4 regions of the Mesorhizobium sp. Primo-A genome follow, and region 4 is predicted to be linked to each of the others. Evidence: riboswitches for the same ligand, from Rfam matches in the RefSeq annotation. Region 4 holds a riboswitch; each other region holds the start of a gene.
The links. Region 4 has a riboswitch for cobalamin ahead of EOC83_RS10220 (aromatic ring-hydroxylating dioxygenase subunit alpha). Riboswitches for the same ligand answer to the same signal wherever they lie in the genome.

Region 1 (7,594 bases), on a different contig from region 4:
AGGATCGCCGTCGAGAAGGCGGCGACGAGAAACGTCATTCGGCGCATGCGCGCCACTGGCACGCCAAGGCTTTCGGCGGCGTTTTCGCCGGCCAGGAAGGCATCGAGCCGGCGGTGGTTCCACAGCGCGTAAGCCAGAATGGTGCCCGCACCCAGCGCGCCGAGCCAGATATTGTCCCAGCGCGCCAGGCCAAGGCCGCCCATCGTCCAGAACAACACGGAGTGGGCGGCGCGCTGGTCGCCGGCAAAGACCAGGTAGTTGGTCAAGGCGGTGAACATGAAGGACACGGCAAGGCCGGCGAGGATCAGCCGCTCCGGCCCTTGGCCCCTCACCCGCGCGACCAGCAGCAGGACGACGCCGGCGGCCAATATGCCGCCGGTGAAGGCCGCGACCGGCAACGTCCAGATGCCAAAGCTGTCGCCGAAGACGGTGATGACGGAAACGGCACCGGCGGCGGCGCCCGACGACAGGCCGAACAGGAACGGATCGGCGAGATCGTTGCGGGTCACTGTCTGCAGCAGCGCGCCGACGACGCCGAGGCCCGCGCCGACGCAGATGGCCAGGATCGTGCGCGGCAGCCGCAGATCGACGACGATCTTGCCGACCGGCCCGGACACGTCGTGCCCGCCTAAGCCGATTGCGCGGCCAAGCGCTGCTACAACGTCGGCCAGCGGGATCAGCGTCGAGCCATAGGCGATCGACAGCAGAGCGAGAGCGGCGATCGCCGCCGCTCCCGCCAGCATGGCCAACGCAAATGCCGGATGGCGCAAGCTCAAAATGCTTCCGGGTGCATGGCCTTGGCGATCTTGTCGATCGCTTCGATGTTGGCGGGTCCAGGCGTCAGCTCGGCGTAGCGGAGGGCGACGAAGCGCTCGTTCTTGACCGCGTCTGTCTCCTTCATGGCCGGATGCGCTTTCAGGAAATCGAGCAGCTTCCTGTAGCCGCCACCGTCCTGGTAATCGAGCAGGATGAGGAATTGCGGATTGCGCGACGCCACCGTTTCCCAATCCGTGTTGCCCCAGCTGGTGTCCATGTCAGCCATGATGTTGTCGCCGCCGGCGGCAGTGATCATGGCGCTGGGGATGGCGAACTTGCCTGCGGTGAACGGCTTGTCCTCGCCGGAATCGTAGAGGAACACCCGCGTGCCCTTGGCGCTGCCGACCTTGGCGGTGATGTCGGCGAGCTGCGCCTTCCAGCCAGAGACAAGCTTTTCAGCCTCGGCCTCCTTGCCGAAGATCTTGCCCAGCTTTTCGACGTCGCCATAGAGCAGGTCCATCGAGGCGGCGGGGCGGCTCTTGTCGAGATGGACGCAGCTTTCCGTCAGAACCAGCGTCTTGATGCCGTGCGGGGCAAGCGTGTCGGGCGTCACCTCGCCACCCGGCTTCATGCCGTAGTACCAGCCGGCGAAGAAGAAATCCGGCTCCACGGCCACGAGGTTTTCGAGCGTCGGATATTTCGGCGCCAGCTCCGGGATCGAACCCTGCTCTGCCTTGAATTCGGAACCGACCTTGTACCATCCGGTGATGCCCGTCAGGCCGACCATTGACGGCTGCAATTTCAGCGCGAAAGCCATCTCAGCCATGTTCAGATCGTGGATGACAGCGCGCTTCGGCGGCGCGTCGAAGGTCAGCGGCTTGCCGCAGCTGTCGACGGTTACCGGGAAGGCGAAGGCGGTCGAGGTCAGCAGCGAGACGGCAAGCGAAAAAGCGAGGCGTTTCACGGGTATGCTCCTTGTGGGTGGGATCGGGTCGACTATGGAACGGCTTCAATCACGACGGCGGCGCGGCACGGTTCGGAACCTCGAACACCGTCAACTCTCGATCCTCGGTTGGATGGCGCAGGCGCAGCACATCGATGCCGAAAATCTCGCGGATCAGCTGTTGGGCCAGCGCTTCGCGCGGTGCGGCGAGCGCTTGCAGACGGGCATGGTTCATCACCGCCACCCTGGTGGCGAAGGGTGCTACCAGCGCCAGATCGTGCAGCACCGCGATCACCGTCATCTCAAAGCCTGCCACGAGGTCGAGCAGTTCGCCGCGGGCGCGCGGGTCCAGATGGTTGGTCGGTTCGTCGAGGAACAGGATTTTGGGCTGCTGGGCGATGGCGCGCGCCAGTTGGGCGCGCTGGCGCTCGCCGCCCGACAGCGAGCCGACGGTGCGGCCAAGCAGCGGCAGCAGGCCGGTCCGGCGCAGCGCCTCGACGGCGATATCGCGTTCCTCGCGCCTGCGCCGCAGCCCGGCGTGCGGGACCCGGCCAAGCTCGACATAATCGATCACCGCCAGCCGCGGATCGGGCTGGTCGGTCTGGCCGACAACGGCGATATGCAGCGCCCGCTCGGCGGCCGAAATCCTGTCCAGCCCGCGTCCGCCAAGCTTCACCTCGCCGGAACTTGGCCGCAGCATGCCCGACAGCATGCGCAGCAGCGTCGTCTTGCCGGCGCCGTTGGGACCGATGATGGCAAGGCGATCGCCAGCGGCCACCGAGAAGCTGACCGCCTGGACCAGATTCCGCCCATTCGCCATGGCACAGAGGTCATGGGCTTCGAGAAGCGCTGCGCTCATCGGCTGCAGCCCGCCGGATTGCGGGGACGGCAAAGTGTGAGCATGGTGATGCGATGATCGATGGAGCCGTCCAACTTTCCGTCACTTTCCAAAACTGGCGACGGAAGGAAGCTGGCGAACCGGCCGACAAGGCCGGGATTCGCGTTTCCTCCCGGCACACCCCGTCCGGTCAACTCAGTGATGGCAGGTCTCCTGGCTCGCGGGTCGTTGCGCCATCCTGCCTTCCCAGCCTTGCCGGCCAGTGGCATTCACGGATTTTGCTCGCCGCTTACAGTTGCGGGGGCAGCCACGGCCTCGACCTGAACAGGCCTCACCGTGTTCCCTTTTCACCCCTCGCCTTTCGGCTCGGGGACCATCACCACTTCAGCGTAGATTTCCACCAAACGCTTCGCAATGGATTTCTCGGACGAAGTGGTGGGCCAGCTAAGGGAAACAGGCATTGCACGCTCACTTTATGTAATAACATAACATTCTTAGGAGATGACGCGGCCCGCTGTCAAGCGAAAGCCCATGGGATCGGCGCAGATTGCACGGAATGCGCAATTTCGATCAAACTGGCCGCGCCAGGAAACGCCAAGATGATCCGGCCAATGCGAAAAGGAGCCCCATGAACCCGACCGAGAAAGCGCTGTGGTTCGTCGAGAGCCATCTGCCGGAGGCGATCTCGCTTGACGATGTCGCGCAAAGCAGCGGCGTGTCGCGTTTTCATGTGACGCGCGCCTTCGGCGCCGCAACCGGCCGCTCGGTGATGGGTTACATGCGCTCACGCCGGCTGACCGAGGCGGCGCGCAAGCTGGCCGGCGGAGCGCCCGACATCCTCGTCGTCGCGCTCGACGCCGGCTACAACTCGCATGAGGCGTTCACCCGTGCCTTCCGCGATCAGTTCGGCACCACGCCGGAACTGGTGCGCGCGCAAGGCTCGACCAACAACCTCGACCTCGTGGAGCCGATCCTGATGGACCAGTCCTTCCTCACCAATCTCGAACCACCGCGCTTCGAGACCAGCCGGCCGTTCCTGATCGCCGGCCTCGGCGAACGCTACAGCTGCGAAACCAGCGCCGGGATTCCGATGCAGTGGCAGCGTTTTGCACCCTATATCGGCAACATCCCCGGCGAGATCTCAGGCGTTTTCTACGGCGTCTGCCTTAACGGCGATGACGCGGGCAATTTCGACTATGTCGTCGGCGTCGAAGTGTCCGGCTTTGCGGATCTGCCGAAGGACTTCTATCGGGTGCGGGTGCCGGCGCAGAAATATGCGGTGTTCTCGCACCGCGAGCACATCTCATCCATCCGCCGGACGATCAACACGATCTGGAACAGTTGGCTGCCCGACTCCGGTCACGAAATCGCGGATGCACCGGAATTCGAGCGCTATGGACCGGAGTTCGATGCCCACAGCGGCAATGGCGGGCTGGAGATCTGGGTACCGGTGAAGGCGTAGCTCGATCACGCCATCGGCAGCGCCGGCCAGCGATCGATGACCTTTCCGCCGGAAAACACGGCGATCGACCCGAATTGCTGCAGCACGGCCTCGCTCTGCGTCGGCCTTAGAAACGCGTAGTCGCCTGGCCTTGCGGCCGCATCGGCGGGCAAGCCCATGAATTGCTGGTTGGAGGACAGGCCGAGCAGGCCGTTCGTCTTCATGCCTTGGGGGAAGACCGGCTCGGCCATCCACTTGCCGCCATAGAGATAGCAGCCCTTGCGCGGAAACCGGCCGAGCGCCTGCAGCAGGCGGGTGACGGCCGGCGGGCCAGGCAGCATCGGCTCGACCACTTTCAGGATCGGCGTGGCAATGAAGGCCGCCGGCTGGAAGCCTTCTAGGCCTGGCGTATCGAAGTCGCTGGGCAGCACGAAGGCCGAGCCCATCGACACTTCATTGGCCGCGCCGCCACGATGAAGCAGCGCGGTCTTGCTGCCGCCGATGTTGAGGATACGGCGCTGGTCGGCGCCGAGACAGGCGACGAACGCCGCAGCCTGCGCCGACGCCTCCGCCAATGCCTTTGCCGGTCCGCCGAAAAGGCCGGGAATGAGCGGCGCATGCGCCTCGTAGGCCATGACGCCTTCGCAATGCAGCCGGGCCGGCAACGCGCTCAACGCCTTCGACAAGGCCGCGGGATCAGCAAAGCCGCCGCGATGCAGCCCGACATCGATCTCGAAAGCGATGCGCAGGCCGATGCCGAGTTCGTCAGCGAGAGCACCGTATTCCGCCAGTCTCTCCTCGCTGTCGATCAGCCAGCAGACACGCGACCAGTCGGCATCACCCTTCACCAGCGCAGCCCTTGCCGCACCGATCGGCATCGGCTTGCCGTAGAGCAGATCGGCATCCGGAAACGCCTTCAGCACCGCCTCGCTGATCGGCGGGTGGAAGGTCATGAAGCGCTCATGGCGAAGCGCCTTGCCTATATGCGCAAGCAGCGGCAGGCAGGCGAGCGATTTGTCGACCAGCCGCACGGCCAGGCCGGGATCCAGCCTCCCTTTTACCAGGGCAATGTTTCCGTCCAGCCGATCGCGGTCGAGCAGCAGGCAGGGTCGGAAGATGCCGGCGGTCTTCAGCGCATCCGAGAGGGTGGAAAAATAGGTGCTCATCATTCGATGCCGAACAGGCCGGCCATGTAGGGCGACACGAAGCGGTTTTCCGGATCGATGTCGCGGCGCGCCGCCATGGCATCGTCCCAGCGCGGGTAGAGCTTTTTCAGCTCCGCCGCTTTCAGGCTGTGCATCTTGCCCCAATGCGGCCGGCCGCCATATCTGCGGAAGATCGGCTCTGCCGCCCGCATGAACGGCAAAGGATCGTTCGCGGCGTCATGGTGGATGGCGATGGAGCAGGTCAGCCTGTTGTAGAATGGCGAAAGCCAGAACTGGTCCGGCGCGACCGAGCGCACCTCCATCGGGAAATAGACCTCGGGAAAGCGCTTCTCGGTCAGCTCGATGATCTCGGCCAGCGCCTTCGGCCCTTCCTCGAACGGCAAATGATATTCCATCTCGTTGAACTTGGTCTGCCGGTCGCTGGCATAGACGTTGAGCCAGTCCTGCACGTAGTCCTCGGCGGGAAATTTGGCGGCCGCCGATCGGATCAGGCGGCCACGCAGCGATGGCAGCCAGGCAAGTGAAGTGCGCAGCCTGCGCAGTGTCCTCAAACCCGCCTCGTCCTCTTCCGGCGGCCGCGTGGTGGGTGCGGCATCGCTGAAATCGCTGGCGATGAACTGCGCATAGCCGGAAAACGGAATGTAGTAGAATTCGGCCGAGCGATGCGCGGCCATCATCGCCTCGAAATCACGCAGCATCTCGGTGATCGGCAGCACATATTTGCGGCGGCGCAACCGGTAGGTCGCGATGTTGTTCAGCGTCACTTCGGTGAGCACGCCGAAAGCGCCGAGCGCAACACCGATGGCGTGGATCATGTCCCGATCCCCTGCCCGCTTGAAGTCGCGGACCTTGCCAAGGCCGTCGACGATCTGCACCGTCTCCAGCTGCGTGTGATAGGCGCCGAGCGTCGGCCCAGAGCCGTGCGTGGCTGTGCCCAGCGCGCCGCCGATCGCCTGGCGGTCGATATCGCCCATGTTGGGCAGGCCCTGGCCAATTCCTTGCAGGATGTGCATGAGCGGGCCGAGCCGGGTCCCTGCCCGCACCCGCGCCTGATGTTTTTGCGCGTCGTGCGAGACCAGCCCTTCCAGTCTCTCCAGGGACAGGATCGTGCCCTGCGATTTCACCAGCGGTGTGAAGGAATGACCGGCGCCGGCAACGCGCACCGGGCCGGGCGCGGTCCGGACGAGATCACCGAGTTCACCGGCATCGCCGGGGCTGGCGATCAGCTTGGGCTCGGCACTTACGAAGCCCGACCAGTTGCTCCAAGTGTTCGACATGGCGCTCCCCGCTCAGGCAACCGCACGACGGCGACGTGACACAAGAACGAAGAGACCGAGCAGCGCCACGCTTGCCACCGCGCTGGCGGCGGCGAATTCCGGCACCGGCCGGAAATCCTTGCCATCGATGAGCAGCGACGCCGCAATCGGCCCGATCGCCAGGCCGAACAGCTGGGCTGCCGGCACCAGCAGCACAGCGGTGCGCGTCTCGTCGGCGGTGATCGCCAGACGGATCTGGTAGGGCACGATGAACAGCAGGATAAAGCCCATGGCCAGGGCAGCGACCCAGAACGTCGTCAGGCCGGGGCTGCTGGCAAGAACCAGGGAACTGACAAGCGCCACGACGCCGATCGCCGCGATGGCAAGGCGATAATCGATGCGCGCCTCGAACGCGGTCGCCGTCATCGCCCCCAGGACCTGCACCGCGAGGCTGGCCGAGACGATCAGGCCGACGGTGCGGCCATCGATGCCGTATTGCGCGCCTAGCGGCTCCAGAAAAGCCCAGACCGCGCCGAAGAACATGAAGTAGCAGAAGACCGACAGCAGCGCGGTCATCGAGGGAACCGTCAGCACATTGGCCAGATTCTCTTCCTTGGGCAGGTCGGCATAGTCACCGGGCACGGTGAAAGCGACCGCCAGCGACACGACGCAGACGACGGCAAGAACGATGAAGCCACCCGCCGACCCTGCGGCCGGGATGACATAGAGCGCCAGCAACAGGGCGAGCGCGCATTGCGCCAGCGTCTGCATGGTGACGAAATAGCCGCCGATGCGCTCGGCACGCCGCGAGCGGGCGATCAGTTCGGTGGCGATGGCGACCAGACCGCCCTCGGCGAGCCCGGCAAGGGCGCGGGCCGCAATCAGCATGTTGGCGCTCGCGGCATAGGCCGTCCACACATTGGCCAGCGCCAGCAGCAGCAGAAGGACGGCACTTTTCCAGCGCATATTGTGGGCCGAAAGCAGCATCGCCACGACGGCCGAACCGATGGCAATGGCGATCATCTCGGCGGTGGCGACCAGCGCCAGTTCGTCGCCGCTGACATGGCCTTCGGTGTAGAGAGCTCCGAGCAGCACCGGCTGCAGGCCGAGGATGAGCAGGCCGACCGAACCGATCCACAGGGCCGAGGCGAGCTGCCAGCCGGTCGGATTGCCGACCAGCCAGTCGCCACTGCC
Region 2 (7,594 bases), on a different contig from region 4:
CGTGCCGGCGACGATCATGATGTCGGACTGGCGCGGAGACGCGCGTGGCGCGACGCCGAACCGCTCCGAATCATAGCGCGGCATCGAGGTGTGGATCATCTCGACCGCGCAGCAGGCGAGGCCGAACGTCATGAACATCAGCGACCCGCTGCGCGCCCAGGTGATGAGCGCCTCGGTCGAAGTGACCAGAAAGCCCTTGTCGGCCAACTCGTTGTTGATCTCGAGGAAGAAGGGATCGTCCTCCCCCACCGGCCTGCCGGTGTTGGGATCGATGATGCCCTTGGGCTTCGGCGCGACGAGGGTGCCTGAACTGTCGTTCAATCCCATTCCAGCGCTCCTTTTTTCCATTCATAGGCAAAGCCGATGGTCAGCACCGCCAAAAAAACCATCATCGACCAGAAACCGAGCATGCCGATCTTCGAAAACGACACCGCCCACGGAAACAGGAAGGCTACTTCCAGGTCGAAGATGATGAACAGGATCGACACCAGGTAGAAACGGATGTCGAACTTCATGCGGGCGTCGTCGAACGAGTTGAAACCGCACTCGTAGGCGGAAAGCTTTTCGGGATCGGGATTGCGGTAGGCCACCAGGAAGGGCGCGGCCAGCAGCGCCAGGCCGACAACCAGCGCCACGCCTATGAACAGGACGATGGGCAGGTATGAGCTCAAGAGTGCGTTCATGCTCGGCTTTCCGTTGGCGCCAATCCACGTTGATTACAGCACCGGACCCTAATGCGGAAGCGTGACAGTTTAACCGCTGAACCGTTTTAAGGGCCTATGCTGCAACGCGGCGAGGGTTAGCGCAGCACTTCCAGCGAAGCAAGTCAAACCTTGTTCAAAACATCGACCTGGACGGCATATCGCGGCAAACTGGTCCGATCCGCTCCTGTTTGATTTCCTTCGCTTTTTACTCCACTTTTCTCTCCTGACATGAATGCTGCCAAAACCCTGCTAGCATGGGTTGGAATCAGCCATTCGACCCTCGGTCAAAACACGTCAAAGTGATACCTGCATGAAGGAAAAGATCTCGCTCCCGATGGCCCGGCGCATCGCCCTTGCCGCCCAAGGGTTCCTCGATCCTCGCCCGACCGGCACGCCCGACCGCCGGCATTTTGCCCGCACGCTCTCCCGCACCGGCCTGTTGCAGATCGATTCCGTCAGCGCGGTGGTGCGCGCTCATTATATGCCGCTCTATTCGCGCCTTGGCCCCTACCCGTTCTCGCTGCTCGACAACGCGGCCGTGACGCGTAAGCGCACGGTTTTCGAATACTGGGCGCACGAGGCGTCCTTCCTGCCGGTCGAGACATACCCGCTGATGCGCTGGCGCATGCAGCGCGCCGAGCGGGGCGAGGAAATGTATCTGGGTCTCGCCAAATGGGGCCGCGAGCACGCCGCCTACATCGAAGAGATCTACCGCGAGGTCGCCGAGCGCGGCCCGATCGCCGCTTCCGCGCTGGAGGGCCAGAAAGGTTCGGGCGGCTGGTGGGGCTGGAGCGATGCCAAACACGCCTTCGAATGGCTGTTCTGGGCCGGCCGCATCACCACGGCGCACCGCCGCGGTTTCGAGCGCTTCTATGACCTGCCCGAGCGCGTGCTGCCGCAGGCGATCCTCGATCTGCCGGTGCCGACGCCTGAGGACGCGCACCGCGAATTGCTGCGCATTTCCGCCCGCGCCCACGGCGTGGCGACTTCAAGCGATTTGCGCGACTATTTCCGCCTGTCGCCGGCCGATATGAAAGGCCGGTTGGAGGAACTGGTTGAAACGGGCGAGTTGCTGCCGGTGCGTGTCGAAGGCTGGGACAAGCCGGCCTATCTTCACCGGGACGCCCGTCTGCCGCGCAAAGTCGAGGCCCGCGCCTTGCTGGCACCCTTCGATCCGGTCGTCTTCGAGCGCTCGCGCACCGAGCGGCTGTTCGATTTCCACTACCGCATCGAGATCTACACACCTGCCGACAAGCGGCAGTATGGCTATTATGTCCTGCCGTTCCTGCTCGGCGACAGGATCGTGGCACGCGTCGACCTCAAGGCCGATCGCCCGGCCAGCATACTGCGGGTCCATGCGGCCTATGCCGAGCCCGGTGCGCCGCCTGAAACCGCTGCGGAGCTGTTCGAGGAATTGAAGCAGATGCAAGGTTGGCTCGGGCTCGAACGCATCGAAGTGACGCCTGCCGGCGATTTGGGCGCGGCGCTGGCCGACATAGCCGTGTCGTAAGCTCGCGTTGACACCGCCGCCCGCAAAAGCCTAAATCCGGTTCCAGATGGTCCCTTGCCCGCAACGGCAAGGGCTAAGAGGGAATGCGGTGCGGGGCAAAATCCCAAATCCGCGGCTGTCCCCGCAACTGTAAGCGAAGAGCCAAGGCCGAAAACCACTGGGAATTCCCGGGAAGGCGGCTACCCAAGGCGATGACTCGCGAGCCAGGAGACCTGCCGTCTGCGACTGTAGAATCCGATCGCCCGGCGGGTTTCCGGGCAAGGAGCCCGATCTTTGGACCACGACAGCAGTTTTTCGGCTGGCACAGCGGATATTTCGTCCGGCCATGATGATGCCTTGGCCGGCGTCACCATCATCGTCTGCGGCTCCTGCCGCAATGAGACCGGCTCCGACGCTCATCCCCGCGCCGGCGAGTTGCTGACGGACGACACGCGCCGCGCCGCCGCTGGCGACGATATCCGCATCCGCAGCGTCGAATGCCTTGGCAATTGCAAGCGGCGCCTCAGCGCCGCGATCCTGCGCGACGGTTGCTGGAGCTATGTCTTCGGCGACCTGACCGCGACCAGCGGCGCCGACCTCGTGACAGGCGCAAAGCTCTTCGCCACCTCGAAAGATGGCCTGATCCCGTGGCGTGGCCGCCCCGATAGCCTCAAGCGCGGCCTCGTGGCCCGCATTCCACCCATCGACATGCTGAAGGATTGACCATGACCACTTCCGTATCCCGCGTTCCCTGCACCGTCGTCACTGGCTTCCTCGGCGCCGGCAAGACGACGCTGGTCCGCCATCTCCTGGAAAACGCCGGCGGCAAGCGCATCGCCATCATCGTCAACGAATTCGGCGACATCGGCATCGATGGCGAGATCCTCAAGGGATGCGGTATCGACACCTGCCCCGAGGAAAACATCGTCGAACTGGCCAATGGCTGTATCTGCTGCACTGTCGCCGACGACTTCGTCCCGGCGCTCGACCAAATCCTGTCGCTGACGCCGAGGGTCGACCATATCCTGATCGAAACCTCGGGCCTGGCACTGCCCAAGCCGCTGGTCCAGGCCTTTCAGTGGCCCAGCGTGAAAAGCCGGGTGACCGTCGATGGCGTCATCGCCGTGGTCGACGGACCGGCATTGGCCGAAGGCCGCGTCGCCAACGACATGGAGGCCCTCCAGGCGCAGCGCGCCGGGGACGAGACGCTCGACCACGACGATCCGGTGGAAGAAGTGTTCGAGGACCAGATCGCCTGCGCCGACCTGATCATCCTGTCGAAGAGCGACCTGATGGACGCCGCCGGCACCGCCCGCGCCAATGCCATCGTTGGCGAACACTCCGCCCGCGCAGTGAAGATCGTGCCGACCTCGCATGGCAAGGTCGATCCCTCCGTGCTGCTCGGGCTCGGTCTGGCCGTCGAGGACGACATCGAAAACCGCAAGTCCCATCATGACGGCGCATTCGACCACGAGAATGACGACTTCGACACGTTCATCGTCGACATTGCCTCGATCGCCAATCCGGACGAGCTGGCAAAGCGCGTCGCCACCGTCGCCGAAGAAGAGAACGTGCTGCGCGTAAAAGGCTTCGTCGAGGTCGGCGGCAAGCCGATGCGGCTCTTGCTGCAGGCCGTCGGGCCGCGCGTCAATCATTACTATGACCGCGCCTGGACCGCTGAGGATGACCGCCGCTCGCGCCTCGTCGTCATCGGCCTGAAAGGGCTGAACCGCCCGGCGATCGAGCGTATACTCGCCGGCTGATTTCGGACACGGATTGCGATGCACATCCTAACCACGACATCCGCCTCGCTCGACGACCTCGCCGAGCCGGTCGATCTGCGGCAGACGCCGGCGGATATCGTGGCCCTGTCCTTCACCGACAGCGACCTCGCCGGACTGGCGGCGGCGTGGAGGACCGATGCCGACCGCCTGCCCTCGATGCGGCTGGCCGCACTGCGCGACTTGCGCCATCCCATGTCCGTCGACCTCTGGGTCGACAGCGTCGCCCGCCATGCCAAGATCATCCTCGTGCGCATCCTCGGCGGCTACGACTGGTGGCGCTACGGCTGCGACCAGCTTGCCTCGACCGCCCGCGAACGCGGCATAAAACTGGCGCTGCTGCCCGGCGAATGCCGCGACGAGGATCTGCGCCTGATCGAAGCCTCGACGCTGCCGCGCGAGGAGTTGGACGGCCTGCTCGACTATTTCCGCGAGGGCGGCCCGGCGAATATGAGCGCGCTGGTGCGCAGGCTGGCGGGCTTGGCGGGACAGGATGCGGAAGTGATCGGCCCGGTGGTGGTGCCGAAAGCTGGTTTTTACGTGCCCGGATGTGGAGTTGTGGAGAAGCCGGACTTATCGAATGCTGGCGCTTACAACGTCAACGCTCCTATCATCCCCATCCTGTTCTATCGCTCGATGCTGCTGGCCGCCGATGTCGCGCCCATCGATGCGCTTGTTGAAGCGCTGCGGCAGCGCGGCATCGACCCAGTCCCGATCTTCGTCTCCAGCCTCAAGGACCCAACCTCCCTCGCCTTCGTGGAAACAGCACTGACGGCGCTGAAGCCCGCCGCCATCATCACCGCGACCGCTTTCGCCTCAGGCGCCGAACCCGGCATCGAAACGCTGTTCGACCGCGCCGGCGTGCCTGTCTTCCAGGTCATCGTCGCCACCACCCGCCGCGACATCTGGCAAAACAACCAGCGTGGCCTGGCACCCGCCGACCTCGCCATGCATGTCGTGCTGCCCGAACTCGACGGCCGCGTCCTCGCCGGCGCCATTTCCTTCAAGGGCGAGACCGAGACCGATCCCGCACTCGGCCACCGCGCCTTCGCCAACCGGCCGGAACCGGATCGCGTGGCGCAGGTCGCTGACCGCGTCGCGGCCTTCATCAAGTTGCAGGAGACACCCCGCGCCGGGCGCAAGCTGGCCATCCTAATCCCGGATTACCCTAGCGCTCCTGGTCGAACCGGCTATGCCGTCGGCCTCGACGTGCCGTCCAGCGTGCTCGCCATGCTGCATGACCTGAAGGAGCAGGGCTATGTGATTGAGGGGATTCCGCAGACGCCGCGTGGGTTGCTGGATTTGCTGGAAGCCAGCGATACTGGATTGGCCTTAGATAACTACATTGCCTTCTCGACGGAGTTGCCGACTGCGGCAATTACTGCGGTCGAAGCCGCTTGGGGCAAAGCGGAAGACGAAACAGGTTTGCGCGGAAGCTTCCCCTTCCGCGCCGCCACCTTCGGCAACGTCACCATCGCCCTCGCCCCCGACCGCGGCCGCTCCGTCGACCGCCGCGCCGACTACCACGACCCGACGCTGCCCCCGCGCCATGCGCTGATCGCCTTCGGCCTCTGGCTGCGCAAGTCGCTCGGCGTCCACGCGCTGGTCCATGTCGGCGCCCATGGCACGCTTGAATGGCTGCCGGGCAAAACCGTTGCTCTGTCGGAAAACTGCTTTCCGGAGATCGTCACCGGTCCCCTGCCCGTCATCTATCCCTTCATCGTCTCCAACCCGGGCGAAGCGGCGCAGGCCAAGCGGCGCATTGCCGCCGTCACCCTTGGCCATTTACCGCCACCGCTGACCGGCGCCGGGCTGGACGAAAACCAGCACAAGCTCGAGCGGCTGGTCGACGAATATGCGCAGGCCGACGGGCTCGACCGTCGCCGCCGTGACCGACTGGCGAAACTGATCGTCGACACCGCGCAAAAAACCGGTCTCGCCTCCGAAGCCGGCGTTGCCAGAACCGACGCGCCCGACGAGGCCTTGCGCCGCATCGATGCCTGGCTCTGCGACCTCAAGGATTTCGCCATCAAGGACGGGCTGCATATCTATGGCCGCGCTCCGGAGGATGAGCCGGACGCCATGCGCCGGCAAAGTGCTGAAGCCGAGAAGACGGCGCTCATCGCCGCGCTCGATGGCCGCCACGTCAAGGCTGGGCCGGCCGGCGCGCCTGCGCGCGGCCGCTCGGACGTCTTGCCTACCGGCCGCAATTTGTTCACCTCGGACCCGCGCACCATGCCGACGCCGACCGCCTATGATCTGGGCAGGGCAGCGGCGGAGGAAGTCGTGCGCGGCTACATGCAGTCGCATGGCGACTGGCCACGCTCGCTAGTCATCGATCTCTGGGGCTCGGCATCGCTGCGCACCGGCGGCGAGGAGATCGCTCAAGGCCTGGCGCTGATGGGCTGCCGGCCGCAATGGGATTTGGCCACCGGCCGCATCACCGGCATCGAAGTGCTGCCGCCGGCCACGCTCGGAAGGCCACGCGTCGATGTCACATGGCGCATATCAGGCCTGTTCCGCGACATGTTCCCGACCCAGATCGCGCTGATCGATGCCGCAGCCAACGCGGTTGCCGCGCGCGACGAGGACGATTCGGAAAACCCGCTCGCGGCCAAAACCCGCGCCGACGGCAAGATCAGCCCGCGCATCTTCGGCACCTCGCCGGGCACATACGGCGCCGGCGTCGAGGATCTCATGTCCTCCGGCGACTGGGCGGCACGCGACGAAATCGGCCGCGCCTATCTCGACGCTACATCGCACGCCTATGGCGGCGCCGGGGGCGAAGGCATCTCCGCGCCCGGCGCCTTCGAGGGCCGCATCGCCGAAGCCGATCTTCTCGTCCACACCGGCGACGACCCCGGCCGCGACATCCTCGAGGGCTCCGCCGATGTGGCCTTCATCGGCGGCTTTTCCGCAGCACTTGCGGCGCTCGGCAGGAATGCCGACGTCATCGTGCTCGACACCACGGACCCGCAAAAGCCGAAGCCACGCTCGATCAGTGAGGCCGTAGCGCGCGTCGTGCGTGCCCGCGCCGTCAATGCCCGTTTCATCGCTGGCCAGATGCGGCACGGCCCGCGCGGTGCCTCCGAATTCGCCGAAACCGTCGACCGGCTGGTCGGCTTCGCCGAAACCACGCACGCCATTCCGGGAACGCTGATCGAGGCGGTGCATGACGCCTATGTCGGCGATCCCATGGTCCGCGCCTTCATCCTGCGCGAAAACCCCGCCGCCGCAAAAATCATCGCCGAGCGTTTCCTGTCGGCGCGCCGGCGCGGCCTCTGGCATCCCCTGCGCAATTCCATCGACGACGATTTGACGGCCCTGATTGCCGAGGCAGAAGCACTTGGGGTGGCGGCATGAGCGCCTTCTCGCGCCGCGGCGCCTGTCCGGCTTTGTCGGCACCGATGCAAACCGGCGACGGCCTGCTGGTGCGGCTCAACCCGGTTGCTGGGGGAATGTCGCCAGAGTCGTTGATCGGACTAGCCGAATCCGCTTTGCGGCACGGCAATGGCATCATGGAAGTCACCGCGCGCGGCAGTTTGCAGATACGCGGCCTGACGGCGCAAAGTGCTGCGCTGCTGGCGGCGGAGGTCGATGCGCTTGATATCGCGGTTCGC
Region 3 (7,594 bases), on a different contig from region 4:
CGACAACGATTCCGCCCACACCACCGCTTTCACCGTCAGTGTCGATTTCAAGCATGGCACCACGACCGGCATCTCGGCCGAAGATCGCACTTTGACCGTTCGCAATCTTGCCAACGGCAATGTCGGTGGCTCGGATTTCGTCCGCCCCGGCCACATCTTCCCGCTGATCGCGCGCGAAGGCGGCGTGCTGATGCGCTCAGGCCATACCGAAGCAGCGGTCGATCTGTGCAAGCTCGCCGGCCTGCCGCCGGTTGGCGTCATTTCCGAGCTGGTCAATGATGACGGCACCGTCAAGCGCGGTCCGCAGGTGCAGGCTTTCGCCGAGGAGCATGGCCTCAAGCAGGTTTCGGTCGCCGACCTCATCGCCTACCGGCAGCGCAAGGAAACGCTGGTCGAACGCGTCGCCTGCTCGGAAATCGACACGCTCGGCGGCAAGGCACAGGTCTTCACCTACACGCTGCCGTGGGACTCCATGCATCACGTCGCCATCGTCTTCGGCGACATTCGTGACGGCGAGGACGTGCCGGTGCGTCTGCATTCGGAGGATGTGGTGACCGATGTCTTCGGCACCAGCCACCGGCTCGACGCCATCATGAAGACAATGGGCGAGCGCAGGCGCGGTGTCATCGTCTATCTCAGAGAAGGCTCCGTCGGCGTTGCGCATCAGGAGCGCAAGCGGCCGGCAAGCGGCGACCGCGAGGATCACGAAGAGGCGCGCCGCCGTGAAAACGAGTGGCGCGAGATCGGGCTAGGCGCCCAGATACTCAAGGATCTCGGCATCTCCTCGATCAACCTGATCGCCTCGCGCGAACGCCACTATGTCGGCCTTGAAGGTTTTGGCATCCACATCGCCAAGACCGAGATCCTCTGAGCCTCCCGTCGATCCGGTTGCCGGAGAAGACGGATGAATGCGTCCCTGCCTTCCAGCCAGCGCAGCGAGCGGCTTTTGCTGCGCCGCCCAGAAGAGGCTGATCTGGATTTCCTGATCGATCTCTTTTCGCGCCGGGAACTTGTTGCGCATCGTCCGGGCCCTGTCCCGGATACAGCCCAGCAGAGCGCCGCGCGGCTGACGCGCGACATCGGTCATTGGCACAAGCACGGCTTTGGCCGCTGGGCGGTCGAGGCGGATGAAAAGCTGGTCGGCTTCGGCGGCGTCACGGTATCGGCGGATTTCGACGGTCTGAACCTGTCCTATCATCTTCATCCGGCGAGCTGGGGACATGGCTATGCCACGGAATTGGTGACGGAAGCACTGCGCACCGCGTTCGGCCCCTTGCGTGCCGATCGGGTTGTCGGCCTCGTCCGCCCCGCCAATCCGGCTTCGCGACGGGTGCTGGAGAAATGTGGCTTCGTCTTCGAAAAAGAGGTGATTCTGCACGGGGCGCCAACGATAGTTTTGGCATTGGCGCACCCAAGAAGAGTCAATATTTCAGGCCCGGCTGCCTAGAGCGGCGCGCCCGGCCTAAGGCCCGGGCGCGCCGGAACTATTCCGCAGCAATCGCGGCTGCTTCGCATCCGTCCGTCTCGCACTCAGCCGTGGCAAGGCTGCGCTGGCCAAGCAGCACCGTGGCCAGCGCGATCGTGCCTGAAGCCACAGAGACCCAGAACCCGTTCTGGGCACCGAACGCATCGACCACCGCGCCGGCCGCGAACGAGCCGAGCGCCATGCCGATGCCGATGCCGGTCATGACCCAGGTAATGCCTTCGGTCAGCATCGCCTCCGGCACATGCCGCTCGATCAGGCCGAAGGCGGTGATGAAGGTCGGCGAGATCGCCACGCCGCTGATGAACACGGTCAGCGCCAGCAGTGGCACGGTGTCGGCGGTGAGCGGCAACAGCGTGCCGAGCGCGACGAGGGCGACTGCGATGGCCAACTGGCGTTGCAGCGGCGCCTTCAGGCTGAGCGCGCCGACGATGATGCCGAGCACGAACGATCCCAGCGCATAAACGCCGATGACAAGGCTGGCGGCGCCGGGCTGGCCAAGCTCCTTGGTGATCGCCACGGTGCTGACTTCCGTCGTCGCGAAGGTCGCGCCGATGAAGATCAGGGCGAAGGTGATGATCTGAACCGGCCGCAGGCGGATCGCCGAGCCGCTTGAGCCATGGTCCACCGGCCGCACTTGCGGCTCCGTCGAGCGTTGCAGGATGAAGGCCGCTGATCCGAATGCGAGAAATAATGTGCTCACCAGAACGCCGGCTTCCGGGAACAGGGCAGCACTGAGACCGACCGATAGCGATGCCCCGGCGATATAGACCAGTTCATCGGCCGCGGACTCGAAGGCGAATGCGGTGTTCATCTGCGGCCGTCCGCGGAAAATCTCTGTCCAGCGCGCCCGCACCATCGCCGGCATGCTTGGCATGGCCGCGGCCAGTAAGGCCGACACGAACAGCGTCCACACCGGCCAGTCCTGGTTGGCCGCCGCTATCAGGACGGCGAAAGCCAGCACCGCGATGATGGTGGTGGGCACGACGATCCGTGTCTGGCCCAGGCGGTCCACCAGTCTGGATATCTGCGGCGCAACGAAAGCGTTGGCCAGCGCGTATGTTGCCGAGACGGCTCCGGCCAGCCAGTATTCGCCACGCGTCTGCGACAGCATCGCCACGATGCCGATGGGCGCCATGGCGATCGGCAGGCGCGCCATGAATCCGGCGGCCGCAAAGCCCTTGGTTCCGGGGGCACGAAAGATTTCCGCATAGGGATTTTGCATGGGTGGTTCCTCGACAAAGGACGATTCGGCAATTACATACGAAGCGTATGATTGTTAAATAGAGCATACGCCGCGTATGTCAATTGGCATACGTTACGTATGTGAATAGGGCCAGAAGCCATGCACAGACCCCGCAAGGAGATGATCGCCGAGACGCGCGCAAAGCTGATCGCGGCGGCCCGCCATGCCTTCGGCACAACAGGCTATGCGGAAGCCTCGATGGATGATTTCACCGCTTCGGCCGGGCTGACGCGCGGCGCGCTCTATCATCATTTCGGCGACAAGAAGGGGCTGCTGCAGGCGGTCATAGCCCAGATCGACGGCGAAATGGCGGCGCGCATCAATGAGGTCGCGTCGAGAGCGCCGACCCGCTGGCAGCATTTCGTCGACGAGTGCTCGACCTATATCGAGATGGCGCTGGAGCCGGAAATCCAGCGCATCATGTTCCGGGATGGCCCGGCCGTGCTGGGGGATCCAGCGCAATGGCCGAATGCCAGTGCGTGCATCGTGTCAATGACCGACCATCTGACCGCGCTGCAGGAGGAGGGGGTCGTTGTCTCGAGCCTCGACCCCGAGACGGCCTCGCGACTGATCAACGGAGCGAGCAGCCAGGCAGCGCAACGGATCGCCAATTCGGACGACCCCGAAGCGACGTCCAAGAAGGTGGTGACGGCGTTCAAGCAACTGCTCGAAGGCCTGCTCAAGAAGCCGGATCCGCAGTCGAATTGAAGTTCCCACCGGAGCTTTTCGTGCCGGCAGCTGTTCCCGATAGGAATTTTTTCTTGACACCTGCCCTCAGCTAAGGTACATATTCGTCCATGGTGCTGATTTGCGCCGGTGACCCGCCGCACAGGCGGGTTTTTCGTTTGATGCTCCGTCAGACAATGCGCCGGCGAAAGGCTGCGAAAGAAAACCGTTGCCCAGAATTCGTCGCCCTGTGGTGCCAGGGCCGGCAATTGACAATCGCCGGGTTGAGTTCATCCTCTTCCACCATCTCTGAGGCGGAGGGGCACATGTGGGATTTCGAGATCGGCCGGTCGGTGTCCATCATGATGCGGACCTGGCCGTTCATCGTCTTTCGTATGATCGTCTATTTCGGCATCACGCTGGCCTACATCATGGCGACCGGCACCGGTGCCTCGGTCGGCTATGGCGTCGGCCATATCTCCACCGATCCCGACGGGCCCATGTCCTTTGCCCTGTGGGGCGGCGTGGTCGGGTTTGGCATCGTCTCGATCGCGGTCTACTGGATCCGCGAATACATCCTCTATATCGTCAAGGCCGGCCACATCGCCGTCATGGTTCATCTGATCGACGGCCGCGACATTCCCGGCGGTCAGGACCAGATCGCCTACGCCAGGGATGTCGTCACCCAGCGTTTTGCCGAGGCCAATATCCTTTTCGTCGTCGACCAGCTCGTCAAGGGTGCCATCCGCGCCATCACCGGCCTGCTCGGCGGTATCGCCGCCTTCCTGCCGATACCGGGCCTGAGCGGCCTGGTCTCCTTCATCAACACGGTGATCCGCCTGTCGCTGACCTATGTCGACGAGATCATCCTCGGTTACAACATCCGCATCAATTCAGCCTCACCCTTCGAGACGGCGCGCCAAGGCGTCGTGCTCTATGCCCAGAACGGCAAGGTCATGGTCAAGAACGCCGTCTGGCTGGCGGTCATCATGTGGGGCGTGTCGTTCGTCATCTTTCTGATGATGCTGGCGCCTGCCGGCGCCATTCTGTTCCTGATGCCCGGCCAGCTCGCCGGCTGGGCCTTCGTGCTCGCCATCGTCTTCGCCTGGGCATTCAAGGCGGCCTTCATCGAGCCTTTCGCCATCGCTTGCCTGATGCAGGTCTATTTCAAGACCATCGCGGGCCAGGTGCCGGATCCGGCCTGGGACGCCCGGTTGGCCGAGGCGTCGTCGAAGTTCAGGGAGCTCAAGGACAAGGCGCTCGCCTCCTTCGGCGGTTCGCGCTGGGGTACGGCCGGCGCCACACCCTGATCGGCCGGGCAGGTGGTGTCTGGTGAGGCAGAAACGGTGTTGAGGCGCGCCACGGTGGACTTGAGCTGTGTCTCGCCTTGCCCGGAAAACGTCTCGCTCATGATCAGTTCCGGCAGCGGCAGCCGCCGTCCCCAACCATGCGTTTCAAGGTCCGGTTTGGAAGCGAACTCGGAAACACGGCCGACGCAGAGATAGGCGATTGGCGTTACGTGATCCGGAATGGCCAACAGCCGCTTCAGCGCCTCAGCCTCGATGATGCTCACCCAGCCGACGCCAACGCCCTCGGCACGCGCGGCCAGCCAGAAATTCTGCACCGCGCAGACGGTGCTGTAGAGATCCATCTCCGGATTGTGCCAGCGTCCCAGCGGCGAACCCTTCGAGCGCTGCCGGTCGCAAGTGATGCAGATGTTGAGCGCGCTCTCGCAGATGCCTTCCAGCTTGAGCTTGCGGTACAGCGCCTGTTTTTCCGCCTCGATCGCCGGCAGTTCCTGCTCGCGCGCGGCCAGGAACAGGTCGCGCACCTCCGCTCGTCGTCCGGCATCGCGAATGACAATGAAATTCCATGGCTGCATGAAGCCGACCGATGGCGCGTGATGGGCGGCAAGCAGCAGCCGCGCCAGCACGTCGTCATCGATCGCGGTGGGCAGGAAATGGCTGCGCACGTCGCGCCGCGTGAACATGGCGCGATAGACCGCATCGCGCGCATTCTGGTCGAATCCATCGTCAATGGCAGCGGTCATATGTTCCGGCATCGCTTGTCCCCTTGCGATTGCAGATTCAAAACGGTCAGAGCGTACTTTGTGCGTCCAAATGGACGCACGTCGCTCTGATGCCACCCGCCCGACCATGCGGATGACGATGCCTGCCAGGCCGGTCTTCTGGCTTGGGATCAACCCGCGTCCGGTGCCTTCCCGTCATCGACAGTGGCATTTACCGGCGCGGTCCCCCTCACAGCGTTGGGCACGCCACGGAATTCAACCGTGTTCCCGATTCTCCCGCTTGCGGCGGGCACCAGGCAGTGCCAAGGACTTTACGCCGAAGCGCCGGCGAGGCCAATGCCTGCGGCGACACGAATGGACGCAGGCGCGATTTTCCCCAGTCATCGGCCGCCCGTGCATGGCCTTTGTCGATCCGGGTCACTAGATTAGGACGATGACCACCCGTCTCTACACGCATCCGATCTTCCTCGAGCATCTCACGCCGCCCGGACATCCCGAGCGGCCCGACCGCCTGCGTGCCATCGAGCGCGTGCTCGACGAGGAAGCCTTTGCCGGGCTCGATCGTATCCAGGCGCCGGAAGGCGACGAGGCCACCATCCTCTACGCGCATCCCGCCGATTTCGTCGCCCGCGTGCGCGCCGCCATTCCCGACGAGGGGATTGCCCGCATCGATGCCGACACCACTGCCAGTCCGAAGAGCTGGCAAGCGGCGATCACCGCGATCGGCGCCGCCAACGCCGCCGTCGATGATGTCTTTTCGGGCCGCGCCGACAACGTCTTCGTCGCCGCCCGGCCGCCCGGCCATCATGCCGAAAAGACCACGGCCATGGGCTTCTGCCTGTTCAACACGGCGGCGATCGCGGCGCGTTATGCGCAGAAGAAACACGGTGTCGAGCGCGTTGCCATCGTCGACTGGGACGTGCATCACGGCAATGGCACGCAGGATATTTTCTGGGACGATCCCTCGGTGCTCTATTGCTCGACACACCAGATGCCGCTTTATCCCGGCACCGGAGCGAAGACCGAAACGGGCGCCGGCAACATCGTCAACGCACCGCTGGCGCCGCAGACCGGCAGCGAAGTGTTTCGCGATGCCTTCCTGTCGCGCGTCCTGCCCGCGCTCGACAATTTCGCGCCCGACCTGATCATCATTTCGGCCGGGTTCGACGCGCACCACCGCGATCCGCTGGCCGAGATCAATCTGACCGAGGATGATTTCGATTGGGCGACCGGCCAGCTGATGCAGCGCGCGGCACGCCACAGCGGCAACCGGCTCGTCAGCCTGCTCGAGGGCGGCTACGATCTGCAGGGATTGGCATTTTCGGTCGCCGCCCATGTCGGGCGACTGATGAAAGGATGAACGATGGCTGGTGAGACCAACGAAGACGTCAAGGCGATGAGCTTCGAGCAGGCACTCGATGCGCTGGAGAAGATCGTCGATGATCTGGAGCGTGGCGACGTGCCGCTCGACCAGTCGATCAGGATCTATGAACGTGGCGAGGCGCTGAAGGCGCATTGCGACCGGCTGCTGAAGGCCGCCGAGGACAAGGTCGAGAAGATCAGGCTGTCGCGCGACGGCAAGCCGGTTGGAACGGAGCCGCTCGACGCGGATTGAGGCCGGTCCGAACGATGGCCTCGCCTCACCGGTTTTTGGACATGATCATGATCGAGGATATAACTCGTTGCGATTGAAACAGCTCAAGGACAAGAGGAGATACGGAAGCGATGTGCAGAAACATCAAGACCCTGTTCAATTTTGATCCGCCGGCAACCAATGACGAGGTGCGCGACGCGGCCCTTCAGTTCGTCCGCAAGCTGAGCGGAACGACGCGACCCTCGAAGCAGAACCAGCACGCCTTCGATCATGCCGTCGACGCCATCGCGGCCTCGGCGCGCGAACTGCTCGATTCCCTGGAAACCCATCAGCATCCGCGCAATCGCGAAGAGGTGGCGGCCAAGCTGCGGGCAAAGGCGGCCATCCGCTTTGCCTGATGCGGCCAGGCGGCCTTCGACCACCGACAAGGAGAGTCCATGAGCTTCTTCCCCGGGAAAGACCCTGAGGTGGGCGATGCGTTCGCCAGCGATCAGATCGAATTGATGGTCATTCCGAACGCCAAGGACATCGGTGGTTTTCAGGTGCGCCGTGCCCTGCCAACGGCAAAAAGGCGGT
Region 4 (7,594 bases):
GACGCGGATGGACGTTCTTTCGCGTTGCATGAAGTGGAAGCAAAGGCGGCTTAACCGCAATTACCGTGTCAGGCACAAAAAAGAGCGGCGGGCCGGGCCCGCCGCTCTTTGACTTGGAGATCGACTTCGGTTGTTAGTTGTTGCCGAAGAGGTTGCGGTCGGCACCTTGCGGAGCAGACTTCTGGGTGGTGTCACCCGACGAGTTCAGCAGCTTGTAGACCGGCGAACCGGTGTTGCGTACCGAAGAGGTGCGCGTGCTGTCGACCGAAGTCGTGGCGGCAGGCTGATTGGCACCATTGGAGCCAAAATTGTCGCTGCCGGCGAAGGCACTGCCGGTGATGGCCAGAACGGCGGCGGCAGCAATAAGGATCTTGTTCATTTTAGTCTCCTGAATTCTGGATTTCGCCAGGACGGCAGACACAGCTGCCGTCGGTTGCGAAATTGGTTGTTAGCGACCGAAGAGGTTACGGTCGCTGCCCTGAGCGGGCGTCTGGGCAGCCGGTTCCGAGGTTTTGGTGGAAGCCGTGTACGACTGGTCCACAGCGGCGGCAGGCTGGTTGGGGCCGTTCGAACCGTAGTTGTCGCTGCCCGCGAAAGCGCTGCCGGTGATGGCCAGAACGGCGGCGGCAGCAATGAGGATCTTGTTCATCTTGAATACTCCTGAATGTCTGAATTTCGCCAGGGCGGCGGGCGAGCCCGCCGTCGACCGGGAAACTGGGAATCGGCTGTTAGTTGTTGCCGAAGAGGTTGCGGTCAGCACCCTGGGCAGGCGCCTGAGCAGCCGGTTCCGACTTCTTGGTCGAAGCGGTGTACGAGCTGTCGACAGCAGTGGCTGCCGCGGCGTTGGAACCGTAGTGGTCGCTACCAGCGAAGGCGCTGCCGGAAATGGCCAGAAGGGCTGCGGCAGTGAGAATGATCTTTTTCATTTTTGGTACTCCAGTATCGTCTTTTTTCCGTCCGTCTAGCGGCGTGTCTTGGAAATGAAATCGCGTCGTTCGGACAGCCCCGATGTGGGAGGGCAAGGTCGTCTTTTCCAATCACGAAGTTGTTCCGTGTGGACCATGAATCCACACCTTGAAATTGTGCCAACGGAATCTAGGGATGCATTTTTCTTCTTCATATCAGTGTGTTAGGTGTAGCCACCTGATGGATCACTGACTGTTTCAGAGGCCCAGCGTTCACACCGTCCTGCACGCACCGTCAACAGAAACGAACCGTTCGGTTCGATTTTAGGGCGAACTAATAGTCATTTTTCGAAACCATTAACCTTTTTTGACCCCCCGCGAAGGGTCGGATTCGGGAAGATCGCAGCCGGCAAATGGCCGCCCGGGAGGTGGGATCTCGGCCCGCGACGAGCTGCAGTAGCGTTTCGCATGCCGTGTCGCGCCGCATGGATACGATGTCGTTTTCATGCCGACGGCGCGCCCGCGATCGTGGTTAGATCATACCATCTCAGGTGCCGCTTCGTGACGACGAGGCGGAGAATTGGGAAGCCGGTCAGAATCCGGCGCTGCCCCCGCAACGGTGGTGGAGTTCAAGTCGCAACGGGAGACCACTGGGCAACCGCCTGGGAAGGTGTCGCGATGGTCCGCAAGGACAACTCCAGAGCCCGGAAACCAGCCCGAGATTTTTAGACTCGACTGATCGCGGTGGGCGGTCAAGAGGTGGATAGCGCATGTCCGGCACACAGCCGGCCTGCGCTTCAATCCTTCCTCCGTCACCACCAGTTCAGTCCTTAGGAACGAGGACAGGACATGGATATCCGCAACGACATGCTGAGGCTCCTGAAGGGGCGCCGGCAAGGCTTTTCGCTGGAGCAGCCCTTCTACACCGATCCGGACTACTTCAAGCTCGACATGGAGCTGATCTGGTATCGCGACTGGCTGTTCATCGGCCATGATTGCGAACTGCCGAAGCCGGGCAGCTACATCACCGTGCAGGTCGGCGATTATCCGGTCGTCCTTGTCCGCGACCAGCACGGCAAGATCAACGCCTTCCACAATTCCTGCCGCCATCGCGGCAGCCGCGTGTGCAACACGGAGAAGGGTACCGCGGCAAAGCTCGTCTGCCCGTATCATCAGTGGACCTACGAGCTGGACGGCCGCCTGCTGTTTGCCCGCCAGATGGCCGACGGTTTCGACAAGAGTGATTTCGGCCTGAAGCCGGTCGCCTGCGAGAGCGTCGGCGGCTACATCTTCATCTGCCTGGCCAAGGAACCGGCAGATTTCGCGCCGATGCGGGCGATGATCGAACCCTATCTTTTGCCGCACCGGCTGCGTGAAGCAAAGATCGCCTTCGAGAGCACGATCGTCGAGAAGGGCAACTGGAAGCTGGTCTGGGAAAACAACCGCGAGTGCTACCACTGCGCCGCCAATCATCCCGAGTTGTGCAAGACCTTCCCCGAGGCTCCAACCATAACCGGCGTCCATGGCGCCGACAGCGACCCTGAAATGGTCGCACACTGGGCCAGATGCGAGGCATCAGGCTTGCCGAGCAAATTCCGCATCGATCCGGCAGGGCAGTACCGCGCCACCCGCGCGCCGCTGCTGCGCGATGCCGTCAGCTACACCATGACGGGAAAACGGGCGGTCCAGAAGAACCTGTCCGACAGCGTTTCAACCGACCGCATCGGCTCCTTGCTGCTCTATCACTATCCGACGACCTGGAACCATATCCTCGGCGACCACGCCGTTACCTTCCGCGTGCTGCCGATCAGTGCCACGGAAACCGCAGTGACAACGAAATGGCTCGTCCACAAGGATGCGGTCGAAGGCGTCGACTACGACCTCGCTGAGCTCACCCATGTCTGGACCGAGACCAACGACCAGGACCGCCGCATCGTCGAGGAAAACGCCTTCGGCATCCTGTCGCCGGCCTATGAACCAGGCCCCTATTCGGAGCTGCATGAGGGCGGCGTGATCCAGTTCGTCGAGTGGTACGCGTCGTTCATCGGGCCGCGCCTTGCCGAAGGCGGCCGGCCGGCCCTGCGCAGCGTCGCCTAGCCCAGGGGACAAGAGGATGAATGCGATGACGGACCTTGGCCTCTATCGCCATCTCGACCAGATGACGCCCTGGAACGACAGGCTGCAGGTGCTGGAAGTGATCGGCGTCAGCGACGAAGCGCCTGACGTGAAGACCTTCACCTTCCGCTCCGACAACCAGACCTGGTTCCGCTACAAACCGGGGCAGTTCGTGACTCTGGAACTGCCGACATCGGACGGGCCGCTGATGCGCACCTACACGCTGTCGTCCTCGCCGTCGCGGCCGTTCTCGATCGCGGTGACGGTCAAGGCGCAGGCGGGCAGCACCGGTACGCGCTGGATGTTCGACCATCTGACGCCCGGTTCGCACGTCAAGGCCTATGGGCCGACCGGCGACTTCTCGCTGCACAGCCACCCGGCCGCCAAATACCTGTTCATTTCGGCCGGTTCCGGCGTGACGCCGATGATGTCGATGCTGCGCTGGCTGAACGACTGCGCGCCATGGACCGATGTCGGCTTCGTCAACTGCGCGCGCCGCCCGGAAGAGATCATTTTCCGCAAGGAGCTCGAACTGCTCGGCAGCCGCATGCCTGGGCTGTCGCTCGGCTTCATGATCGAGGAGCGGTCGAGCCGCGAGGGCTGGTTCGGCCATATGGGCCGCATCGACGCGATCCGGCTGCCATTGCTGGCGCCCGATTTCCGCGAGCGCGAGATTTTCTGCTGCGGCCCCGATCCTTTCATGCGCGCCGTGCGCGGCATGCTGGACGCAGCCGGCTTCGACATGGCGAAATACCATCAGGAAAGCTTTGCCGCGCCTGCCGTGGAGGAGATCCCGGCGCCGTTCTCGCCGCCGGCGGAAGACGGCGCCGCTGCCACCGTGGAGGCCGTGACACCGATCCGGTTCTCGCATTCCGATGTCGATGCCGAATGCGTCGCCGGCCAGACCGTGCTGCAGACGGCACGCGCCTCGGGGGTGCGGATTCCCGCCGCCTGCGAGTTCGGCCTGTGCGGCACCTGCAAGGTGAGGAAGGTCGCGGGCGACGTCGAGATGAGCCACAATGGCGGCATCCTCGATCACGAAATCGAAGACGGCTTTATCCTCGCCTGTTGCTCGAAGCCGCTTTCGGCGCTTGAAATCGAGGCGTGACCGGCAGGCACGGTCAGAGGCTGTCCATGCCCGCGCGGCCTGCAGCTGCGCTCGGCCGGGCCTACGCCATCTTGCCAAAAACCCTGCAAATGGTTAGACGCCTGCAACGGTGGGGTTGACCGTAGGGCCCGAAGATCATCTCCGCGGCCTGCTTCGGCGGGGAGCAAACATGCGACAATCCGGCGTATATGCCATTGCCAGCAAGGATATCGTCTTTGAATCCTTCGATGGCGAAGCCGTCGTTCTCGACCTGACCACCGGTAAATATTTCGGCTTCTCTGATTCAGGCAGCAGGCTTTGGGATGCACTGTCGTCCGGCGTGCCTGCCTCCGAACTGGTCGGCGCCGCGACCGGGATTGGCGCCCTCGATGCCGCCGCGATTGACGGCTTTGTTTCACAATTGCTCGAATTCGGTTTGCTGGCGGCCGCAACCGATGGCGTGGCAAGACCGGTTCCCAGCGAATTGCTGGCTCAGCTCGCCGCTGCCGGCGAGCCCCTCAAGGTCGACATCCATGACGACCTTGCCGACCTCATTGTCGTCGATCCCATCCACGAGGTCGAGGAGCCCCTCGGCTGGCCCGCAGTGAAGCAGGCCAACTGAGGCGCGCCAGGCTCTCGTTGCCGGACGGCTCCGGAACAGGCAGACCATGCCGAACGTCACTCTCGAAAACCTGACTGACTACGCACGTCATGTCCTGGCGCAAGCGCAGAGCAGCGCCGCGCATTATCCACTGACCTGCAAGGTGGGTTTGCCGCATCTGGAGTTGACCGCTCATGTGAGTGCCGGCGCGTTGGCGGATGCCTTCGCTCATGGCTTTGTCACGGCTGCGGACAACCGAGCGCCTGCCGACATCTGCCGCATCTTCGTCGCACATCCCGGCATTGACGGCATCGCGGCACCGGCCAGATGGGGCCAAGGACCCTTCACGCAGCATGGCTTCGCCACCAGGCTGGCGGAAGCCGGATTGCGCGGCAACCATTTCCACGACCTGGATTTCTGGCAGTTCTATGATCCGCAACGTCGCGTTGGCGTGCAATTGATGGCCTCGGCCGATGCCTTTCCACCGTGGGAGCCGGGAGCGCCGCTGCGCCCCTTCCTCCATTGGGAATATGCGGCACGTGGCATGCGGCTGGCCCATGCGGGGACGCTCGGCACCAAAGGCAGGGGCGTACTGCTGGCCGGCGCGGGCGGCGCCGGGAAATCCGGGACCGTCGCCGCCGGCCTCCTCCACGGGCTGGACAGCGTCGGCGACGATTATGTGCTGGTCGACCTCTCCAACGGCGTGACTGCCCGCCCGTTGTTTTCAACACTCAAGCAGGATCCCCAGGGATTCGCGCGACTTGGGCTGGATCACCGGCTGCCAGCTCATAGCCCGCTCAACTGGCAAGGCAAATATGCTTTTCACATTCATGACATCGCGCCCCGGCCGGTGCCTGAAACCCTGGACATCGTTGCGCTGCTGGTGCCACATATCGGCGGAGGCGGGGCAAGTTCGATCGTGCCGGTGTCGCGGAGGGATGCCATGATTGCCTTGGCGCCGTCCGGCATAGCGCAGATGCCGGGCGAGCGGGAGAGCGGCTTTCGCTTCTTCAGCGACCTGACCCGCCTGCTGCCATGCTATCGTCTGTCGCTGGGGACGCAGCCACAGGAGATAGCCGGCACGATTGCGGACTTTCTTGTGCGGGGCGCTTCGTGAAACTGAGCGTGATAATGCCCGTCTATAACCGTGAACGCTATGTCGTTTCGGCATTGCGCTCGCTGGTGCGGCAGCGGGACGCCGCCGATCTCGACATCATCGTCATCGACGACGGTTCGACCGACGGCTCTGCTGAGGCCGTACGCTCGATGATGGGCGAAAACCCCTGCATCCGACTCTTCCAGCAATCGAACATGGGCGTGGCCAGGGCGCGCAACGCCGGGCTGCGGCAACTGCCGCCGGATGCGGAGTTCGTGTCATTCCTGGATTCTGACGACATCTCGCTGGCCGGACGGTTCAAGGCCGATCTCGCCCGCTTCGAGGCTACCTCCGGGCTTGAGCTAACCTATTCGCTGATGACGCTGGTCGACCGGATCGACGACGAGAAGCTCGAGCCGGAGGCGGACTGCTGTACCATGACGCTTCGCGGAATTTCGCTGAGCACCGCTCTCTTCAGTCGAACGCTTGTCGATCGCATCGGCCATTTCGACGAGGACTTTGAGCAGTCCGAGGACACGGATTATCTGTTGCGAGTCTTCGAAACCGGTCCGCGCTACGAATTGCCGAACACCGTCGCGATCTACTACCGACGCCACGCCGGAAATGTCACCAAGGAACATAGCGGCAGGGTCCGCAACCACTTGCGTGCAATCCACAAGTCGATGCGGCGGCGCAAGGCCGATCCGTCACGGCGAGAGGTCCAGGGCATCTTCGAATTGAAGAGTCCCGCCGATTGGCGGATGCCATGATGCTCGAGACAATCGGCTCGGATCAGCCAAGCCCGCAACGCTGCTGGAGACGCCGATGAGGCTGAGCGTCATCATGCCGGTCTACAATCGCGAACAATTCGTTGGCCTGGCGCTGCGCTCGTTGCTCAGGCAGCGCGAAGACATCGATCTCGACATCATCGTCATCGACGACGGGTCGACCGATGGCTCGGCAGCCGTCGTACGGTCGTTGATCGACGAGGCCCCATGCATTCGTCTTTTCCAGCAGATCAATGGCGGGGTCACCAAGGCGCGCAATGCCGGGCTGAAGCAGTTGCTGCCGCAGACGCGTCTGGTGTCGTTTCTCGATTCGGACGACATCTCCCCGATAGGCCGCTTCAAGGCGGATCTCGCCTGCTTCGAAGAGGATCCTGGCCTCGAGCTGACCTATTCGCGCATGACGCTGGTCGACAAGATAGATGGCGAGACACTGGAACCGGCCGCCGACAGCCACTCCATCACCGTGCGAGGGATCCACCTGTCCGCCGGGATCTTCGCGCGAGACCTCATCGAGCGCACCGGTGGTTTCGACGAGGATTTCAAACAGGCCGAGGACACCGACTATCTGTTGCGTATCTTTGAGAGCCAGGCAAAATACGTTATGCCCGATACGGTGGCTCTCTATTACAGGCGTCATCCCGGCAACATGACCAAGGAAGCCGATGTGCCCTTTCGCGAGTTCATGCGCGCCATTCACAAGTCGATGAAGCGTCGCAAGGCCGATCCCAGCTTGCGCCGGGTGGAGGGGATCTTCGACTTCAAGGATCTCGCGCAGTGGCGGTTCCTTTGATGGCAGGCTACGGCGTCGTCATTCCGGCTTTCAACGCGGCCGCCACCATAGGCGCTGCCCTGAACTCCGTTCTGGCCCAGACGGCAAAAGCGGAGGCCATCGTCGTGGTCGATGACGGTTCGACCGACGATACGGCCGCGGTGATCGATGCGATGAACCTGCCGGTGACGGTGCTGCGACAGGACAATGCCGGACCCGGCAGCGCAACGACC

Region 1: linked by a shared signal. The riboswitch ahead of EOC83_RS11515 (ABC transporter ATP-binding protein) and the one ahead of EOC83_RS10220 (aromatic ring-hydroxylating dioxygenase subunit alpha) in region 4 are both predicted to bind cobalamin.
Region 2: linked by a shared signal. The riboswitch ahead of EOC83_RS15665 (DUF1636 family protein) and the one ahead of EOC83_RS10220 (aromatic ring-hydroxylating dioxygenase subunit alpha) in region 4 are both predicted to bind cobalamin.
Region 3: linked by a shared signal. The riboswitch ahead of bluB (5,6-dimethylbenzimidazole synthase) and the one ahead of EOC83_RS10220 (aromatic ring-hydroxylating dioxygenase subunit alpha) in region 4 are both predicted to bind cobalamin.

The regions. Positions count from the first base shown of each region.
Region 1 is NZ_RZTG01000005.1:183,379-190,972, forward strand. It holds gene EOC83_RS11505 (iron ABC transporter permease) at 1-743, opposite strand, end outside; gene EOC83_RS11510 (ABC transporter substrate-binding protein) at 773-1,720, opposite strand; gene EOC83_RS11515 (ABC transporter ATP-binding protein) at 1,770-2,558, opposite strand; cobalamin riboswitch at 2,723-2,930, opposite strand; gene EOC83_RS11520 (AraC family transcriptional regulator) at 3,166-3,999, shown strand; gene EOC83_RS11525 (alanine racemase) at 4,005-5,144, opposite strand; gene EOC83_RS11530 (D-arabinono-1,4-lactone oxidase) at 5,144-6,421, opposite strand; gene EOC83_RS11535 (MFS transporter) at 6,434-7,594, opposite strand, start outside.
Region 2 is NZ_RZTG01000008.1:31,733-39,326, forward strand. It holds gene EOC83_RS15650 (NADH-quinone oxidoreductase subunit B) at 1-327, opposite strand, end outside; gene EOC83_RS15655 (NADH-quinone oxidoreductase subunit A) at 318-683, opposite strand; gene EOC83_RS15660 (winged helix-turn-helix domain-containing protein) at 1,015-2,214, shown strand; cobalamin riboswitch at 2,245-2,449, shown strand; gene EOC83_RS15665 (DUF1636 family protein) at 2,488-2,916, shown strand; gene cobW (cobalamin biosynthesis protein CobW) at 2,919-3,956, shown strand; gene cobN (cobaltochelatase subunit CobN) at 3,975-7,337, shown strand; gene cobG (precorrin-3B synthase) at 7,334-7,594, shown strand, end outside.
Region 3 is NZ_RZTG01000012.1:271,483-279,076, reverse strand. It holds gene ribB (3,4-dihydroxy-2-butanone-4-phosphate synthase) at 1-871, shown strand, start outside; gene EOC83_RS23255 (GNAT family N-acetyltransferase) at 905-1,447, shown strand; gene EOC83_RS23250 (MFS transporter) at 1,485-2,708, opposite strand; gene EOC83_RS23245 (TetR/AcrR family transcriptional regulator) at 2,829-3,437, shown strand; gene EOC83_RS23240 (hypothetical protein) at 3,722-4,705, shown strand; partial or broken gene bluB (5,6-dimethylbenzimidazole synthase) at 4,828-5,445, opposite strand; cobalamin riboswitch at 5,556-5,736, opposite strand; gene EOC83_RS23230 (histone deacetylase family protein) at 5,858-6,784, shown strand; gene EOC83_RS23225 (exodeoxyribonuclease VII small subunit) at 6,788-7,039, shown strand; gene EOC83_RS23220 (DUF2277 domain-containing protein) at 7,150-7,416, shown strand; gene EOC83_RS23215 (pirin family protein) at 7,456-7,594, shown strand, end outside.
Region 4 is NZ_RZTG01000004.1:404,932-412,525, reverse strand. It holds gene ugpC (sn-glycerol-3-phosphate ABC transporter ATP-binding protein UgpC) at 1-54, shown strand, start outside; gene EOC83_RS10235 (DUF680 domain-containing protein) at 134-379, opposite strand; gene EOC83_RS10230 (DUF680 domain-containing protein) at 449-649, opposite strand; gene EOC83_RS10225 (DUF680 domain-containing protein) at 729-926, opposite strand; cobalamin riboswitch at 1,438-1,640, shown strand; gene EOC83_RS10220 (aromatic ring-hydroxylating dioxygenase subunit alpha) at 1,755-3,002, shown strand; gene EOC83_RS10215 (hybrid-cluster NAD(P)-dependent oxidoreductase) at 3,028-4,128, shown strand; gene EOC83_RS10210 (PqqD family protein) at 4,298-4,729, shown strand; gene EOC83_RS10205 (hypothetical protein) at 4,776-5,825, shown strand; gene EOC83_RS10200 (glycosyltransferase family A protein) at 5,822-6,574, shown strand; gene EOC83_RS10195 (glycosyltransferase family A protein) at 6,630-7,382, shown strand; gene EOC83_RS10190 (glycosyltransferase family A protein) at 7,382-7,594, shown strand, end outside.